DNA from 2 places in the Aureimonas sp. AU20 genome. Region 2 is predicted to be linked to the other one. Evidence: predicted binding sites of a transcription regulator. Region 2 holds the regulator's gene; the other holds the start of a gene.
What was found. Region 2 encodes LexA, which represses DNA repair genes until DNA is damaged. Its sites were predicted from a motif close to TGTTCNNNNTGTGTTCNG; they were not measured.

Region 1 (7,641 bases), 980 kb from region 2:
GCGCTCACGGCGCGCGCCCCGCGACGCGATCGGCCGTATCGAGAAGATCGGAGCCTGGCCGCATGGCGTTTTGGCGGGCGTCCAGCGCGCGCCGCTCGGGCGAGGTCGCTTCGCCGCTTTCGGTCGGGCGCGGCGTCGGAATCGGAATGCCGTAGGCGGCGATCATCGAAATGCCAGCGTCGAAGCCGCGCCCGGCTGCCGCGCCGCCCAGCGCCACCGGCACGCTCGCCGGCGGGCGGGTGACCTCGGTGAGATAGGGCGAGCCGAAGGTCTCGGCGCGCGTGTCTTCGCTCTCGCGCTCGTTGGCGCGCTGGGTGCGCCCGGCGGCCGAGCAGACCGCGGCGCTGATGTCGGCGGGCGGCCCTTCGGAATGGGGCAGGTCCTGCACCGTCTCCCGGATCGAGCGCGGATTGGTGTTGAAGCCGTTCTCGATCACCTCCGCCGCCAGCCTCTCGCGCACGATCGGCCCCTCGGCACCCAGCACCACGGCGACGATCGTGCGGTTGTCGCGGGTGGCCGAGGCCACGAGATTGAAGCCCGACGCGCAGATATAGCCGGTCTTCATGCCGTCCGCGCCCTTGTAGCGGCCGAGGAGCCCATTGCCGTTCTTCATCACGGCCTGCCCGGCGGCGATCGCCTCGGTGGAGAAATAGTCGGTAAAGGCGGGGAACTGCCGGCGGATGGCGACGCCCAGGATGCCGAGATCCTTGGCGCTGGAATATTGCCCCTCGCCCGGCAGGCCGTTCGGATTGATGTAATGCGTGTCCTGCATTCCGAGGTCGATCGCGGCGCGGTTCATCGCGGCCACGAAGACCTCGACCGAGCCGCCGCCCAAGGTCTGGGCGATGGAATAGGCGACGTCGTTGGCCGATTTCACCAGCATCATGCGCAGCGCCACGTCGAGCCGCATCACGGAGCCGGGCGGAAAGCCCATCTTGGAGGGCGCCTGGCGCGCCGCGTCGCGCGTCATCACCACGGGCGTGTCGAGCTGGACGCTGCCCTCCTCCAGCGCCTTCAGCGCGAGATAGGCCGTCATCAGCTTGGTGGTGGAGGCCGGATACCAGCGCTGCGTGGCGTTGGACTGCGACAGGACCTTGCCGGTCGCGACATCGATCGCGATCGTATTGGCGGCCATGGCGCCGCCGGCCAACGGCGCGCCCGCCAACAACGCGGCCAGAACGAAACTCCGCAGCTGAGCCTTCGCCCGCATCCTCGTCCTCTCTTTTCCCCACGACCGGCGAAACGGCAGGCTTCAGCCCCTTCGCACCCGCACCCGACTCGTGTCAGGATAGGCCGAACTTTTTAAGAAGGTTCATTTGTCGCCATTCTATGGCATCCCTCGGAACTTCCCATGCCCGTTTCGCAGAGCCTTCAAGACACAGCTTCCGACCTCGCCGCCTGGCGCCAGACGCTCCATGCCATGCCCGAACTTCTCTACGAGGTCCATGACACCGCGGGTTTCATCGCGGCCCAGCTGCGGGCGTTCGGCTGCGACGAGGTGGCGACCGGCATCGGACGCACCGGCGTCGTCGGCATCGCGAAGGGCGTGGGGGGCGCGAAGGGACAGGCAGCCGGGCGGACGATCGCGCTGCGCGCCGACATGGACGCGCTGCCGATCGTGGAGGAAACGGGCGTCGCCTATGCCTCGCAGCGCCCCGGCGCCATGCATGCCTGCGGCCATGACGGGCACATGGCCATGCTGCTGGGCGCCGCGCGCGAGCTTTGCGCCACGCGCCGCTTCGCCGGCACGGTCGCCTTCGTGTTCCAGCCGGCCGAAGAAGGCGGGGCAGGCGCCAAGGCGATGATCGACGACGGGCTTCTGGAGCGGTTCGGCATCGAGGAAGTCTACGGAATGCACAATCTGCCGGGCCTGCCGGTCGGCACGTTCGCCATCAATCCCGGGCCGATCATGGCCGCGACCGACGAATTCTCGATCCAGCTGGACGGGCGCGGCGGGCATGCCGCGATCCCGCATCAGACGCGGGACCCGATCTTGGCCGGAGCCGCCTTGGTGCAGGCGCTGCAACAGATCGTCTCGCGCAACGTCGATCCCTTGGATTCGCTGGTCGTGTCGGTGACGCAGTTCCACTCGGGCTTCGCGCGCAACGTCATTCCCGAAGGCGCCACCGTGTCGGGCACGGTGCGCTCGCTTCGGCTGGAAACGCAGAGCTTCGCCGAAACGCGCATTCGCGAGATCGCCGCCGGCATCGCCAGCGCGCATGGACTTGCCGCCGAGACGATCTACAACCGAAACTACCCCGTGACGCTCAACGACGCCGCAAAAGCGGCTTTCTGCGGTGACGTCGCGGCGGAGATCGTGGGCGAGGCGAATGTGCGGCGCGCCATCCCGCCCTTGATGGGCGGCGAGGATTTCGCCTTCATGCTGGAGCAGCGTCCGGGCGCGTTCCTGTTCATCGGCAACGGGCCGAGCGCCGGGCTGCACCACCCGCGTTACGACTTCTGCGACGAGGCGCTGAGCGTCGGCGCGTCCTACTGGGTCGAGCTCACCGAGCGCGCGCTGCCCCTGGCGGCGTGACGGCACGCGAAAAAGCCGGCGCATGCGCCGGCTCGGATAGCGTGTTCAGAAGACGAGTAAAACGCTTAGCGACCGCTTTCGGGGTCCAGCGCCTCGATCAGCGCGCGCAGGCGATGGCGCACCTCGACATCGGGAATGCGCGACAGCGCGATGGAGGACTGCAGCGTTTCGCGGCTCGCCACGGGCCGGGATGCCTCGGTCTCGTCCAGCCCTTCGAAGAAGAACATCGGGCTCGTCTCGAAGGCCTTGGCGATTCGATACAGCGTGCTGGCGCTGATTCGGTTGGCACCGGTCTCGTATTTCTGAATCTGCTGGTAGGTCACGCCGATCCGGCGCCCCAGTTCTTCCAGGGACACGCGACGGGAGGTGCGGATCAAACGCAAGCGCGCGCCCACCTGCACATCAATAGGATCGCGTTCGGCCTTCAACTCGGAAACTCCATATTGCATCTCGACCATCTACCGTCTCGGCCTATCAGGAAATGCAACATTTGCGAGTAGGACGATCGATCACCCAGCCTGGATGACGTTAGACCGGATTCGCCCGTGTTGCCTACCCACGTTCCCATCTACCCCAGGGTTTCATACAGCGATCATGACGAAATTGTGATTCATCGCCACAAAGCTGCAACCTCCGCGCGCTGCGAAGACTGAAATTCCGAGATAAAGGTAAACCCAGGTTACAGGACTCTCTCAAAAAAGCGAGAGCTGCTCGGGCTTTGACGTGCGCGTTAGTTGGCTACGCAAATTTTCGCCGTCCAGTCGCGTTCCCGGCGTCCAATCCAACGTGCAGACGAACGGGCGCAGCTTTTCGATGGAGCGACAGAGCCGGGCGACATCGTCGAGTCGCAACGTGCGGTGCCGTCGCGAGGAGAGAATCGCGTCCACCGAGCGGGTGCCGAGGCCGGGAACGCGCAGGAGCATGTCTCGGTCCGCCTTGTTCACGTCGACCGGGAACTTGTCCCTGTTGCGCAGTGCCCAGGCGAGCTTGGGATCGATCTGGAGATCGAGCATCCCGCCCTCCCCGCCCGAGACGATCTCGTCTCGGTCGAACCCATAGAAGCGCATGAGCCAGTCCGCCTGATACAAGCGGTGCTCGCGCATCAGCGGTGGCTTGGCGGACGGCAGCCGGTTCGAGGCGTCGGGAATGGGCGAGAAGGCGGAATAGTAGACCCGGCGCAGCCGGTAGTTGCCGTAGAGATTTTCCGACCGGGTGAGGATCGTCTCGTCGTCCGCGCCGTCGGCGCCGACGATCATCTGCGTGGACTGGCCGCCCGGCGCGAAGCGCGGCGGCTTGATCCGATCCCGCGCCTCGCCTTTGCCCTCGTCGATCTTCATGCGCAGGTGGCCCATGGAGCGGCGGATGTCGCGCGGCTTCTTCTCGGGCGCCAGGCTCTCCAGGGCGACGTCGGTCGGCAGCTCGATATTGATCGACAGGCGGTCGGCGAAGAGGCCGGCCTCCTCGATCAGCCGGGGCGCCGCGTCGGGAATGGTCTTGAGATGGATGTAGCCGGAGAAGTTCTCCTCCATCCGCAGCTTGCGGGCGATGCGGACCATCTCCTCCATCGTATGGTCGGAGCTTCGGATGATGCCCGAGGAGAGGAACAGGCCCTCGATATAATTGCGCTTGTAGAAGGCCATGGTGAGCTTCACCACCTCCTCCACCGTGAAGCGCGCCCGGGCGACGTTCGAGGAGGAGCGGTTCACGCAGTAGACGCAGTCGTAGATGCAGAAGTTCGTCATCAGGATCTTGAGCAGCGAGATGCATCGCCCGTCCGGCGCATAGGCGTGGCAGATGCCCGAGCCTTCCGTGGAGCCGATTCCACCGCTCCTCATCGAGTCGCGACGCGTCGTGCCGCTCGAGGCGCAGGATGCATCGTATTTCGCCGCGTCGCTGAGGATCGCGAGCTTGTCCATCAATGTCATCTTGGCCATGGGCCAGAGATAGCGTTCACTCTTCGTTCCGGCCATGGCGTTTGGGGCTTTTCCACCGGTCCCTGCCGTGGCGGGACGTCGCAGCCCGTTCAGGCCGCGTTCATATCAATAAGCCTAACTTGCTTTCTCCATCACCGGTCGGAACGGGACGGAAGCGAGGCGCGTTGGCCTCGCATTCGGATGTCCGTCATCCCTCAAGGGCGCTTTGCCCGACGGGCCGGTTCATTTCAAAGGGAGCAATTTGTCATGCGTCGTTTCAGTCAGGTCTTTATGGCCCTCGTGGTTTTGGGAACCGGCAGCGTCACCTTCAGCGCGCCCGCCGAGGCGCAGAGCTTCCGGGAGCGGCAGCGGTTCGTGGAGCGCTTCTGCGCCCGCAACCCAGGCGCGCGCGACTGCCGCGAATTCCGGCGCGATGCCCGGCGTTGGGACGACCGCCGCTACAATCGCTGGTATCGCGACAACTACCGCGACCGCCGCGATTCCACAGCGGCGACGATTTTCGGCCTCGCGGCCGGCGCGGCGCTCGGCGCGGCGGCGGCCGGCAATGCCCAGGGCGGCGCGGCGGTGAGCCGCGATCAGGTCGCCCGCTGCGCCGCGCGCTACCGCACCTACGATCCGCGTACCAACACCTATGTCGCCAACAGCGCGGGCGAGCGCCGCATCTGCCGCCTCTGATCGGCTTAAGGCTCATGCATGATGGGGATCGGCGCGCAGCCGGCCCCTTTTCTTTTGCCGCGACCGCATCAATTGCCGGAATGACATTCAGCCGTCGTTCAGGATGGCGCCGCTAATGATGAACGCAACAAAGCCGCTTCGAGACCTCGGATGGTCCGGGAGCCCGAAGGGCGGCGCATCCGTCGCTCTGGAGTTCGCAACCATGCGTATTCTTCTTGCCGTCCTCACCGCCTGCACGCTGGCGACGAGCCTTGGCACTGCTGAGGCCCAGGCCTGGGACAACGGGCCGGGCTATATCGGCCAGCCCGCCCCGCCTCCGCCGCCTCCGGGCTACTATCCCCCGCAGCGCCGGCACCACAACCGGATCAATGCCGGCGACGCGCTTCTGGGCGGTGCGCTGGGGCTCGCCGCCGGCGCGCTTCTGGGCTCGGCCCTGTCGCAGCCCCAGCAGGCTCCCCCGACCTATTACCCGCCGCAGCGCCCATCCTACCCCGCCTATGGCGTCGCCCCGCCGAGCTACGAGGACACGGTTCCGGCCCGCCCGGTGTATCGTGGGCCGAGACAGGCGCGCTACTACGACGACTATGGCACCAACACGCGGGACTATCGCGACGGCTCGCGCCAAGCCCACGTGGACGCGTGTTTCGACCGGTATCGCTCCTACGATGCGCGCACCGACACCTATATCGGCAACGACGGATACCGGCACCGCTGCAATATCTGGTAGACGCCATCCCGAACAAAAAAGCGCCCGGCCAAAACCGGGCGCTTTTTTCGTTGACCGGATGCGTCAGCGCGCCTTGCGCACCGCCCGCTTGGTGACGACCGGAACCAGCGCAGCGCGGTATTCGGACGAGCCGTGAAGATCGCCGATCATGTCGCCTTCCGGCACGGTGAGCCCTTCCACCGCCTCCGGCTCGAAGCGGGCCGAGAGGGCCGCTTCCGCCGCCTTCCAGCGGAAGGCGCCGTTGGCGCCCGCGCCGGTGACGGCGACGCGCACATCGCCGCCGCGCCGGGACACGTAGACCCCGCACATGGCATAGCGCGAGGCGGGGTTGCGGAACTTCTCGTAGGCCGAAGCGTCCGGCGCCTCGAAGCGGACGGCCTTGACGATCTCGCCCTCGCTCAGCGCCGTTTCGAACAGGCCGAGAAAGAACTCGTCCGCGCCATATTCGCCCCGGTCTGTCTCGATCGTGCCGCCCAGCGCTAGAAGTGCAGCGGGATAATCCGCCGCCGGATCGAAATTGGCGACGACGCCGCCGATCGTGCCCATGTGGCGCACGGCGGGATCGCCGATCAAATTGGCGAGCTCGGTGAAGCCCGGCGCCACCGCCTCGATTGCGCGCGAGGTCGCCACCTCGAAATGCGTGACGCCGCCGCCGATCCGCACATGGCGGCCCTCCACCGTGATGCCCTTCATCTCCGGCACGTGGCGAAGGTCGATCAGCGCGGATGGGGCGGCGAGCCGCGCCTTCATGGTCGGGATCAGCGTCATGCCGCCGCCGAGATACTTGGCTTCCTCGCCGCCCTGGGCAAGAAGCTGGGCGGCCTCGGCCAGGGAGTTCGCGCGACTGTATTGGGTCTCGTACATGGCTCTTCCCTCCCCCTTCAGAGCGCCGCGCCGACTGAGCGCAGCGCGCGCCAGACCTTTTCGGGCGTCGCGGGCATCGACAGCTCGTTGGTGCCGATCGCGTCCGTGATGGCGTTGATGACGGCCGGCGGCGAGCCGATCGCCCCCGCCTCGCCGCAGCCCTTGATGCCGAGCGGATTGGTGGTGCAGGGCGTCTCGGTGGTCAACACCTCGAACATCGGCAGGTCCCAGGCGCGGGGCATGGCGTAGTCGTTGTAACTCGCCGTCACCAGCTGGCCCGACTCGTCGTAGTGCACGCCTTCCAGCAGCGCCTGGCCGATGCCCTGCGCGAGGCCACCATGCACCTGCCCCTCGACGATCATCGGATTGACGATGCGGCCGAAATCGTCGGCGGCGACAAACTGCACGATCTCGGTCTTGCCGGTCTCGGCATCCACCTCGACCTCGCAGATGTAGCAGCCGGCCGGGAAGGTGAAGTTCTGCGGGTCGTAGAAGGCGCCCTCCTTCAGTCCCGGCTCCATCCCGTCCGGCAGGTTGTGACCGGTATAGGCGCCGAGCGCGACCTCATGCCAGGCCAGCTTGCGGTCGGTGCCCGCCACCTTCACCTCGCCATTCTCGATGACGATGTCGTCGTCGGAGGCTTCCAGGAGATGGGCGGCGATCTTCTTGGCCTTCAGCTCCACCTTGTCCAAGGCTTTGGAGATGGCCGACATGCCGACGGCGCCCGAGCGCGAGCCGTAAGTGCCCATGCCGAACTGCACCTTGTCCGTGTCGCCGTGGATCACCTGCACATTGTCGAGCGGCAGGCCGAAGCGCTCGGACACGAGCTGGGCGAAGGTCGTCTCGTGGCCCTGGCCGTGGCTGTGCGAGCCGGTCAGGATCTCGATCGTGCCGACCGGATTGAC
Region 2 (7,641 bases):
AGGCGCGGCCGACCGCTGAGCAGGCCGAGATGTTCGGCGTCGATCAGATGGTTCTGGCGCAGCTTCGCTCCGGCGCCATGGTCGATCTCAAGGCAGAAAACGCCGGGCTCGGCGTTTCCGACGCCGGGCTCATCGCCCTGATCCAGCGTGAGCCGGCCTTCCACGACGGAAGCGGACATTTCTCGCGCGATGTGATGCGGGCCGTGCTGGCCAATGCCGGCATGAACGAAGCGAACTATCTGGCGGACCTGCGTCGCAGCGCCGTGCGCGGGCAGCTGATCGGCTCGGTGACGGACGATGTCGCCGTTCCCCGCGCCTTCGTCGATGCACTCGGCGCTTACAATGGCGAACGCCGGACGGTGCAATATGTCGTTCTACAGCCACAGCCCGCCGACGGCCTCGCCGATCCGAGCGACGAGGAACTCGGCAGCTACTTCACCGAACATAACGACACCTACCGCGCGCCGGAATACCGAGCCTTTTCCTATGTCGCGCTGACACCGGCTTCCATGTCCGAGGCGGACAAGGTCACTGACGAGGAACTCACCCGCTATTACGAGGCCAACCGTGCGCAGTTCACGACGCCGGAGCGCCGCGGCGTGCAGCAGGTCGTCTTCGCCGATCGCGCCTCCGCCGACAGCGCGGCGCAAGCCCTTGCCGGTGGCGCGACGCTTGCCGACGCCGCCAAGGGCGCAGGCCGCGAAATCGCCGATCTCGGTGTGATCGACCGCGCCGCCTTGGGTAACGCGAGCCTGGCCGAAGCCGCCTTCGCGGCGCAGCCCAACACACCGACCGGCGTTATCGAAGGCCCCTTCGGCCCAGTCATCTTGAATGTGACCAGCGTTCAGCCGGAAGTCGTGCGCCCGTTCGATGACGTGCGCGAGGAAATCCGCGCAGGTTTGGCGAAGGACGCGGCCAACACGCGCATCACCAATGCCTATAACGCGCTGACCGACGCCCTGCAGAGCGGCGCGCCGATGAGCGAGGCCGCCGAGCAGGCCGGCGTGAAGGTCGAAACGGCTCCGGCCGTTTCTCGCGAAGGCGCGACGCCTGCCGGTGCAAATGTCGATTCGATCCCCGGCCGGGATCAGGTGCTCGCCGCCGTCTTCGCGGCGGAAGAAGGCGGCGACATCCCGCCCGTGCAGTTCGACGGCAACAGCTACGTCTTCCCGGTCCTCGGCGAGATTACTCCGGCGCGCGATCGCCCGCTGGACGAGGTGCGCGATCGCGTGGTGGCCGACTGGAAGCAGGACGAAGCCGTGCAGATGGTGGTCGATCGCGGCCAGTCGCTGGCCGAGCGGGTTCGCAAGGGGCAAAGCTTCCAGGACATGGCGGAGGTCGAGGGGCTGACGCCTGAGACCGCACCCGGCCTGACGCGCGCCACGGCGGTTCCCGCGCTCGGCGAAGCCGGCATGCGCGCCGCCTTCTCGGGTCCGCAAGGCCTCGTGGCCTCGACGCCGGCTCGCGACTCGGGTCAGGCGCTGGTGCTTCAGGTTTCCGAGGTCGCGGCGCCTGCCGATCCGGCGTCCGTCGTGGCCGATAATACAAGGTCCGGCCTCGGCCAAGCGCTGCGCGGCGATTTCGAGCAGGGCTACATCGCGGCGCTTCAGAGCGGCGTCCCCGTGACCTACAACCAGAAGGCCATTCAGCAGGCGAAAGCGAGCGTGCGATGAGCCCAGGGATGAAGCCGCTTCTCGGAAAGGTCGCCTCCGGCAAGGCGCTGACCCGGGACGAGGCGCGGCGGGCCTTCTCCATTCTGATGTCCGGCGAGGCGACGCCGTCGCAGATCGGCGGCTTCTTGATGGCGCTACGGGTTCGCGGCGAAGCCGTGGATGAGATCGCCGGCGCCGTGGATGTCATGCGCGCCAACATGGCTGGGGTCGTTGCGCCAGCGGACGCGGTCGACATCGTCGGCACCGGCGGCGATCAGTCCGGCACGTTCAACGTCTCGACTTGCGCGGCCTTCGTGGTCGCCGGTTGCGGCGTGACCGTGGCCAAGCACGGCAACCGAGCCCTGTCGTCCCGCTCCGGCTCGGCGGATGTCCTGGCGGCACTGGGTGTCGATGTCGATCTCAGCCCGGATCAGATCGGACGCGTCATTGAGGCGGCCCGCATGGGCTTCATGTTCGCACCGACCCACCACGCGGCGATGCGCTTCGTCGGCCCGAGCCGTGTGGAACTTGGCACCCGCACGATCTTCAATCTCCTTGGCCCCCTGGCCAATCCGGCCGGCGTGAAGCGCCTTCTGCTGGGCGTCTTCGCGCCCGAGTGGGTCGTTCCCGTCGCCGAAGCTCTGAAGGCGCTCGGCGCGGAGAAGGCCTGGGTCGTGCATGGCGACGGGTTGGACGAGATGACGGTCTGTGGTGAAACGCGGATCGCCGTTCTGGAAGACGGCGAAGTTCGGCAGACCGTGCTTCGCGCCGGCGACGCCGGCCTGCCCGAACACCCCATGGCAGAGTTGATCGGCGGTGATGCCGAGCACAATGCCGAGGCGCTTCGCCGGGTTCTCGCCAACGAGCCGAGCGCCTATCGCGATATCGTGCTTCTGAACGCGGCGGGTGCCCTGGTAGTCGCGGACAAGGCCGCGAGCCTTGAAGAGGGCGTGGCGCTGGCGCAAATGTCCTTGGCAGGGGGCGCTGCCGCAGACGCGTTGTCCAGGCTTGTCACGGTGTCCCAATCCATGCGGAGAGCAGGCGCTTGAGCGATATCCTCACCAAGATCGAAGCTTACAAGCGCGACGAGATCGCCAAGGCGAAGCGCGAGGTTTCCCTGTCGTCCCTTGAAGACGCCATTCGGGTGGGTCTGCCCCCGCGCGGCTTCGCCGAGGCGGTGCGGCGCAAGCATGCGGACGGACAGTTTGCCTTGATCGCCGAGGTGAAGAAGGCCAGTCCTTCCAAGGGTCTGATCCGCCCCGACTTCGATCCCGTGTCGATTGCCCAGTCCTATGACCGAGGCGGAGCCGCCTGCCTCAGCGTGCTGACGGACACACCGTCCTTTCAGGGTGCGCCGGGCTTCTTGACTGAGGCTCGCAACGCAACCGCCTTGCCCGCCTTGCGCAAGGACTTCATGTTCGACACCTATCAGGTCGCGGAAGCGCGCGCCTGGGGTGCCGATGCGATCCTCATCATTCTCGCGGCCGTGGACGATGCGCTGGCAGCCGAGCTCGAAGCCAGCGCTTTCGCGCATGGGATGGACGTCCTTCTCGAAGTTCATGACGAGGCCGAGGCCGAACGCGCGCTCAAGCTGCGTTCACCGCTTTTCGGCATCAACAACCGCAATCTGCGCACGTTCGAAACCGACCTGTCCACGAGCGAGCGGATCGCCAGGCTCATTCCGGCGGATCGCATCCTCGTCGGTGAGAGCGCGATCTCGACGCATGAGGATTGCGTGCGCCTCGCCGGTGCGAACATTCGCACCTTCCTCGTCGGCGAGAGCCTGATGCGGCAAAGCGACGTGGAAATGGCCACTCGCAAGCTGCTCTTCGGCGCAGCGGCGGAAGCGGCATGAGCGAGGTTTCGCTGACTCATCTCGATGCGGACGGCTCGGCCCGCATGGTCGATGTCGGTGACAAGCCCGAGACGGTCCGCACGGCGCGGGCCGAAGGCCTCGTCCTGATGCGGGCGGAAACGCTGGAGATGATTCGGCAGGGCAGTGCCAAAAAGGGCGACGTGATCGCGATCGCGCGCATAGCCGGCATCATGGGCGCGAAGAAGACCCACGAACTGATTCCGCTTTGCCACCCGCTGATGCTGGAGAAGGTCTCCCTCGATCTGGAGTACGAACCGGCCCTGCCCGGCATCCGCGTCTCCGCGACGTGCCGGGTATCCGGCAAGACGGGGATCGAAATGGAAGCGCTGACCGCCGTGTCCATCGCCTGCCTCACGATCTACGACATGGCGAAGGCGGTGGACCGCGACATGACGATCAGCCAGATCCGTCTCATGGAGAAGACGGGCGGCCGTTCCGGCACTTGGAGCGCCGCTTGAGTTTGCTGCCGGTCGAGGAGGCGCGCGAGCGGCTCCTGTTCGACGTCTCGCCGGTGGTGCAAACCGAGCGGGTGGATCTGCGGAGGCTCGCCGGGCGTCGGCTGGCGAGCGATCTCTCGGCCCTCCTGACCCAGCCTTCTTTTGATGCCTCCGCGATGGACGGATATGCCGTCCTTGCCAGCGACTTAAGCGCTGGTGAAACGCGACTGCGTCTCATCGGAGAATCGGCCGCCGGCGCGGCGTTCGAAGGCATTTTGCGTGCTGGCGAGGCGGTTCGCATCTTCACCGGCGCACCCGCGCCGCAAGGCGCGGATGCCGTCGTCATCCAGGAGAATACCGAGCGTCCCGACTCGGAGACGGTGCTCGTCCGCGAGCCGGTCACGCCCGGCCGCCATATTCGCCCGGCGGGCAATGACTTTCGAGAGGGTGCGCCGCTTCTCCGGGCCGGCACGATCTTTCGCCCTGCCAGTATCGCGCTGGCGGCGAGCGGCGGTCACGCGGAGGTCGAGGTTTGTCGGCGCCCGCGCGTCGCCATTCTGATGACCGGCAGCGAATTGGTTCTGCCCGGCACGCGCCCCGGCCCGGCGCAGATCGTGGCGTCCAACGGATTCGGAATTGCCGCGATGGTGGAAGCGTCGGGCGGAGAGGCTTTGTCCTATGGCATTGTCGCGGACGACCGCTCGGCGCTTGCCGCCGTGCTCGACCGGGCCAGGCGCGATGAAGTGGATGCCTTCGTGACGATCGGCGGCGCCTCGGTCGGAGATCACGACCTCGTCGCGCCGGTCTTTCGCGAGTGTGGAGTGGAACTCGATTTCTGGAAGGTCGCCATGCGGCCCGGCAAGCCGCTGATGGCCGGACGCTTCGGCGAGATGCGGTTTCTAGGTCTGCCGGGAAACCCCGCCTCCAGCCTCGTCACCGCCGAATTGTTTCTTCGGCCGCTGGTCGAACGGCTGGCCGGGCGCCCGGCGCACGGTGGCTATGAAAGGGGCGTATTGGGAGCGCCCGCTTCTGCCAACGACCATCGTGCCGAGTTCATGCGTGGCCGAATCAGTGGGGAGACAGACGGCAAGCCCCGCATCGTCCCGTTCGATCGGCAGGACTCCTCGCTCCTCAGTGTCTTCGCCCTAGCGGAGGTGCTTCTCGTCAGGCAACCTTATGCTCCTCCTGGCGAGACCGGCGATCCCTGTGAGTTCGTGCGATTGGCTTGACAGGCATCCTTGCAGAACACAAACAGAACAGATAGGCTTTGTTCAGGTTTTGTTTTGGTTGGATACGAACGATGTTGACCCGCAAGCAGCATGAATTGCTCCTCTTCATTCATGATCGCCTGCAGTCGATCGGCGTTCCCCCGTCCTTCGACGAGATGAAGGAAGCGCTGGACCTGAAATCCAAATCCGGCATCCACCGGTTGATTACGGCGCTGGAGGAACGCGGCTTCATCCGCCGCCTTCCCAACCGAGCCCGTGCTCTTGAAGTCGTTCGGCTTCCCGATTCCATGGCCGGTAAAGGTCAGGTCGCCGCGTCAACTACCGCGAAGGTTTCCCAAGGCGAGACGATCGAGCGGCAGGTTTTGCCCTTTCCGGGGCGGGCTGCCACCGCGCGAAGCGGCGAGACGGCGGACGCTGCCAATGACTCGATGCCCGTTCCCGTTATGGGCCGCATCGCTGCGGGTGTTCCTATTTCCGCAATCCAGCAGAACAGCCGCTCCATCGCGCTCCCGATCGAGATGTTCGGCCAGGGCGAGCATTACGCTCTGGAGGTGAAAGGCGATTCGATGGTCGAAGCCGGCATTCTCGACGGCGACACGGTGCTGATCCAGCGGGCCGAGACGGCAACCGCCGGCGAGATCGTCGTGGCCCTCATCGACGAGGAGGAGGCTACCTTGAAGCGCTTCCGTCGTCGCGGCACTATGGTCGAGTTGGAAGCCGCCAATCCCGCCTACGAGACGCGGGTCTTGGAAGCGGGACGGGTCAAGGTGCAGGGTCGTCTCGTCGGTCTGATCCGCCGCTATCACTAGGGCGCGGCCGCGCGCCTTTCAGCTTTTTCTGGCCCGGCTTCTCGCCTCCCATTCGTTCGGGCCAAGGCGCCGAGCGATGCTGGTTCCATTCCTCGAAGGCCTGGGGAATGGACGGCTGCAGCGCCCATCCGCCTCGCTGCCTCTCCAGAGCCACCGCGCCTGTGCGCCGCAGTGTGCGGAGTGTCAGAAGTTTCGCACCTGAGCGGCAGGATTCGATGCGAGGCGCGCGGGCGACCACGGCGATATCGGCCGTGTCGCAGAGTTCTCCCAGCTTCTCCAACTGATCGGTCCAGGCAACGCGGAGCCCGGAGCGGGTCTTCGCACGGCAAATCTGCTCCTTGCATTCGAAGGTCTTTCGATCGTCCTTCGAACGGCCGAGAGGCGCCAACTGGTAGGCGCGCTTCCATTGATCGTGCACAAAGCGGTTCGGGCGTTTGCGAAGATCGATCACCCGGCCATCCTCGCCGATCACGGCAATGTCCCGAGCGTCCTCCGATATGACGAATTCGGGACGCGAGGCTGCAGGAACGAGGAGAAGGCCGAGAACCAGCGGGGCGACCGCCGCCCATCGAAAATGGCTCTGGCAAAACGAGAGCAGCAGCAGACAGACCGTGAAGCAGATGAGGCTGACGCTGCCGATCTGCCCGACGCCATAGTCTGGAAAGGCAGCGGCCAGCGCCTTTGCCATCCAGAACACGAGATCGAGCCCCCAGCCGATGGGCACAAGCGCCAAGCTTTCAAGGCCGAGCGGCATCAGGCAGACGCTCGCCAAGGCCAGCGGCATGATCCAGAACGAGAAGATCGGCGTCGCCAGGACATTGGCGAGAAGGCCGAAGGGCGCGGCCCGCTGAAAGTGGTAGATCGCATAAGGCGCCGTCGCCGCGCCGGCGATCAGAGACGACACGAACACGCCGATCACAACCAGCGCCAGCGTGCGCAAGGGCGAGAGATCGTCGCCCACCCCCTTCGACCACCGGGAATAGGCACCATATGCCCCGACCAGCGCGGCGGTGGCGGCAAACGACATCTGGAAGGTCGCGGTCATCAGTGCATGCGGCGAGATCAGCATGACCACCATGGCCGCAATCGCAACATTGCGCAGGGTCAGGGCCGGTCGATCCACCAGAACCGCGCCCAGCATGATCGCGATCATGACGAAGGATCGCTCGGTTGCGGCGTTGTCACCCGCCAGTAGGAAGTAGAACCCGGTGATGCCCAGCGCCGCGACCGCCGCGATCTTGCGCGCCTGCCAGCGCAGCGCCAGCGACGGAAAGGCGGCGATGCTTGAGCGCACCGCCAGCATGGTCATTCCCGCCACCAGCGCCATGTGAAAGCCGGAGATCGACAGGACATGGGCAAGTCCGGTCACTCGCAAGGCGGCTTCGATGTCGTCGGGAATCCCGGCGCGCTCGCCATTGATGAGCGCCGCCGCGACCGCGCCGCGCTCGTCCGGCATCACGGCGCGAATCCTATCGCCGATCAGCAGGCGCAGCTTGGCGACGTGTTCGAAAACTCCAAGCGTCCCGGGTTCCACGGAGGGGTTCGGCGGCCCGAGCGAGTAGCCGAAGGCTCCGGTGCCGTCGAAATAGGGCATGAAAGCGAAGTCATATCCACCGGGAAAGGCAGGGCCTGCCGGCG

Region 1: the regulator LexA is predicted to act here: its motif matches at 4,484-4,501, upstream of M673_RS06510 (putative DNA modification/repair radical SAM protein).

What each region holds. Positions count from the first base shown of each region.
Region 1 covers NZ_CP006367.1:1,480,819-1,488,459, reverse strand. Annotated here, with positions in the region: gene M673_RS06525 (D-alanyl-D-alanine carboxypeptidase family protein) at 5-1,210, opposite strand; gene M673_RS06520 (M20 aminoacylase family protein) at 1,352-2,536, shown strand; gene M673_RS06515 (helix-turn-helix domain-containing protein) at 2,602-2,994, opposite strand; gene M673_RS06510 (putative DNA modification/repair radical SAM protein) at 3,229-4,470, opposite strand; gene M673_RS06505 (BA14K family protein) at 4,717-5,145, shown strand; gene M673_RS06500 (BA14K family protein) at 5,348-5,872, shown strand; gene M673_RS06495 (FAD binding domain-containing protein) at 5,936-6,736, opposite strand; gene M673_RS06490 (xanthine dehydrogenase family protein molybdopterin-binding subunit) at 6,754-7,641, opposite strand, start outside.
Region 2 covers NZ_CP006367.1:2,457,875-2,465,515, reverse strand. Annotated here, with positions in the region: gene M673_RS10960 (peptidylprolyl isomerase) at 1-1,673, shown strand, start outside; gene trpD (anthranilate phosphoribosyltransferase) at 1,670-2,701, shown strand; gene trpC (indole-3-glycerol phosphate synthase TrpC) at 2,698-3,507, shown strand; gene moaC (cyclic pyranopterin monophosphate synthase MoaC) at 3,504-3,986, shown strand; gene M673_RS10940 (molybdopterin molybdotransferase MoeA) at 3,971-5,194, shown strand; gene lexA (transcriptional repressor LexA) at 5,266-6,003, shown strand; gene M673_RS10930 (ComEC/Rec2 family competence protein) at 5,957-7,641, opposite strand, start outside.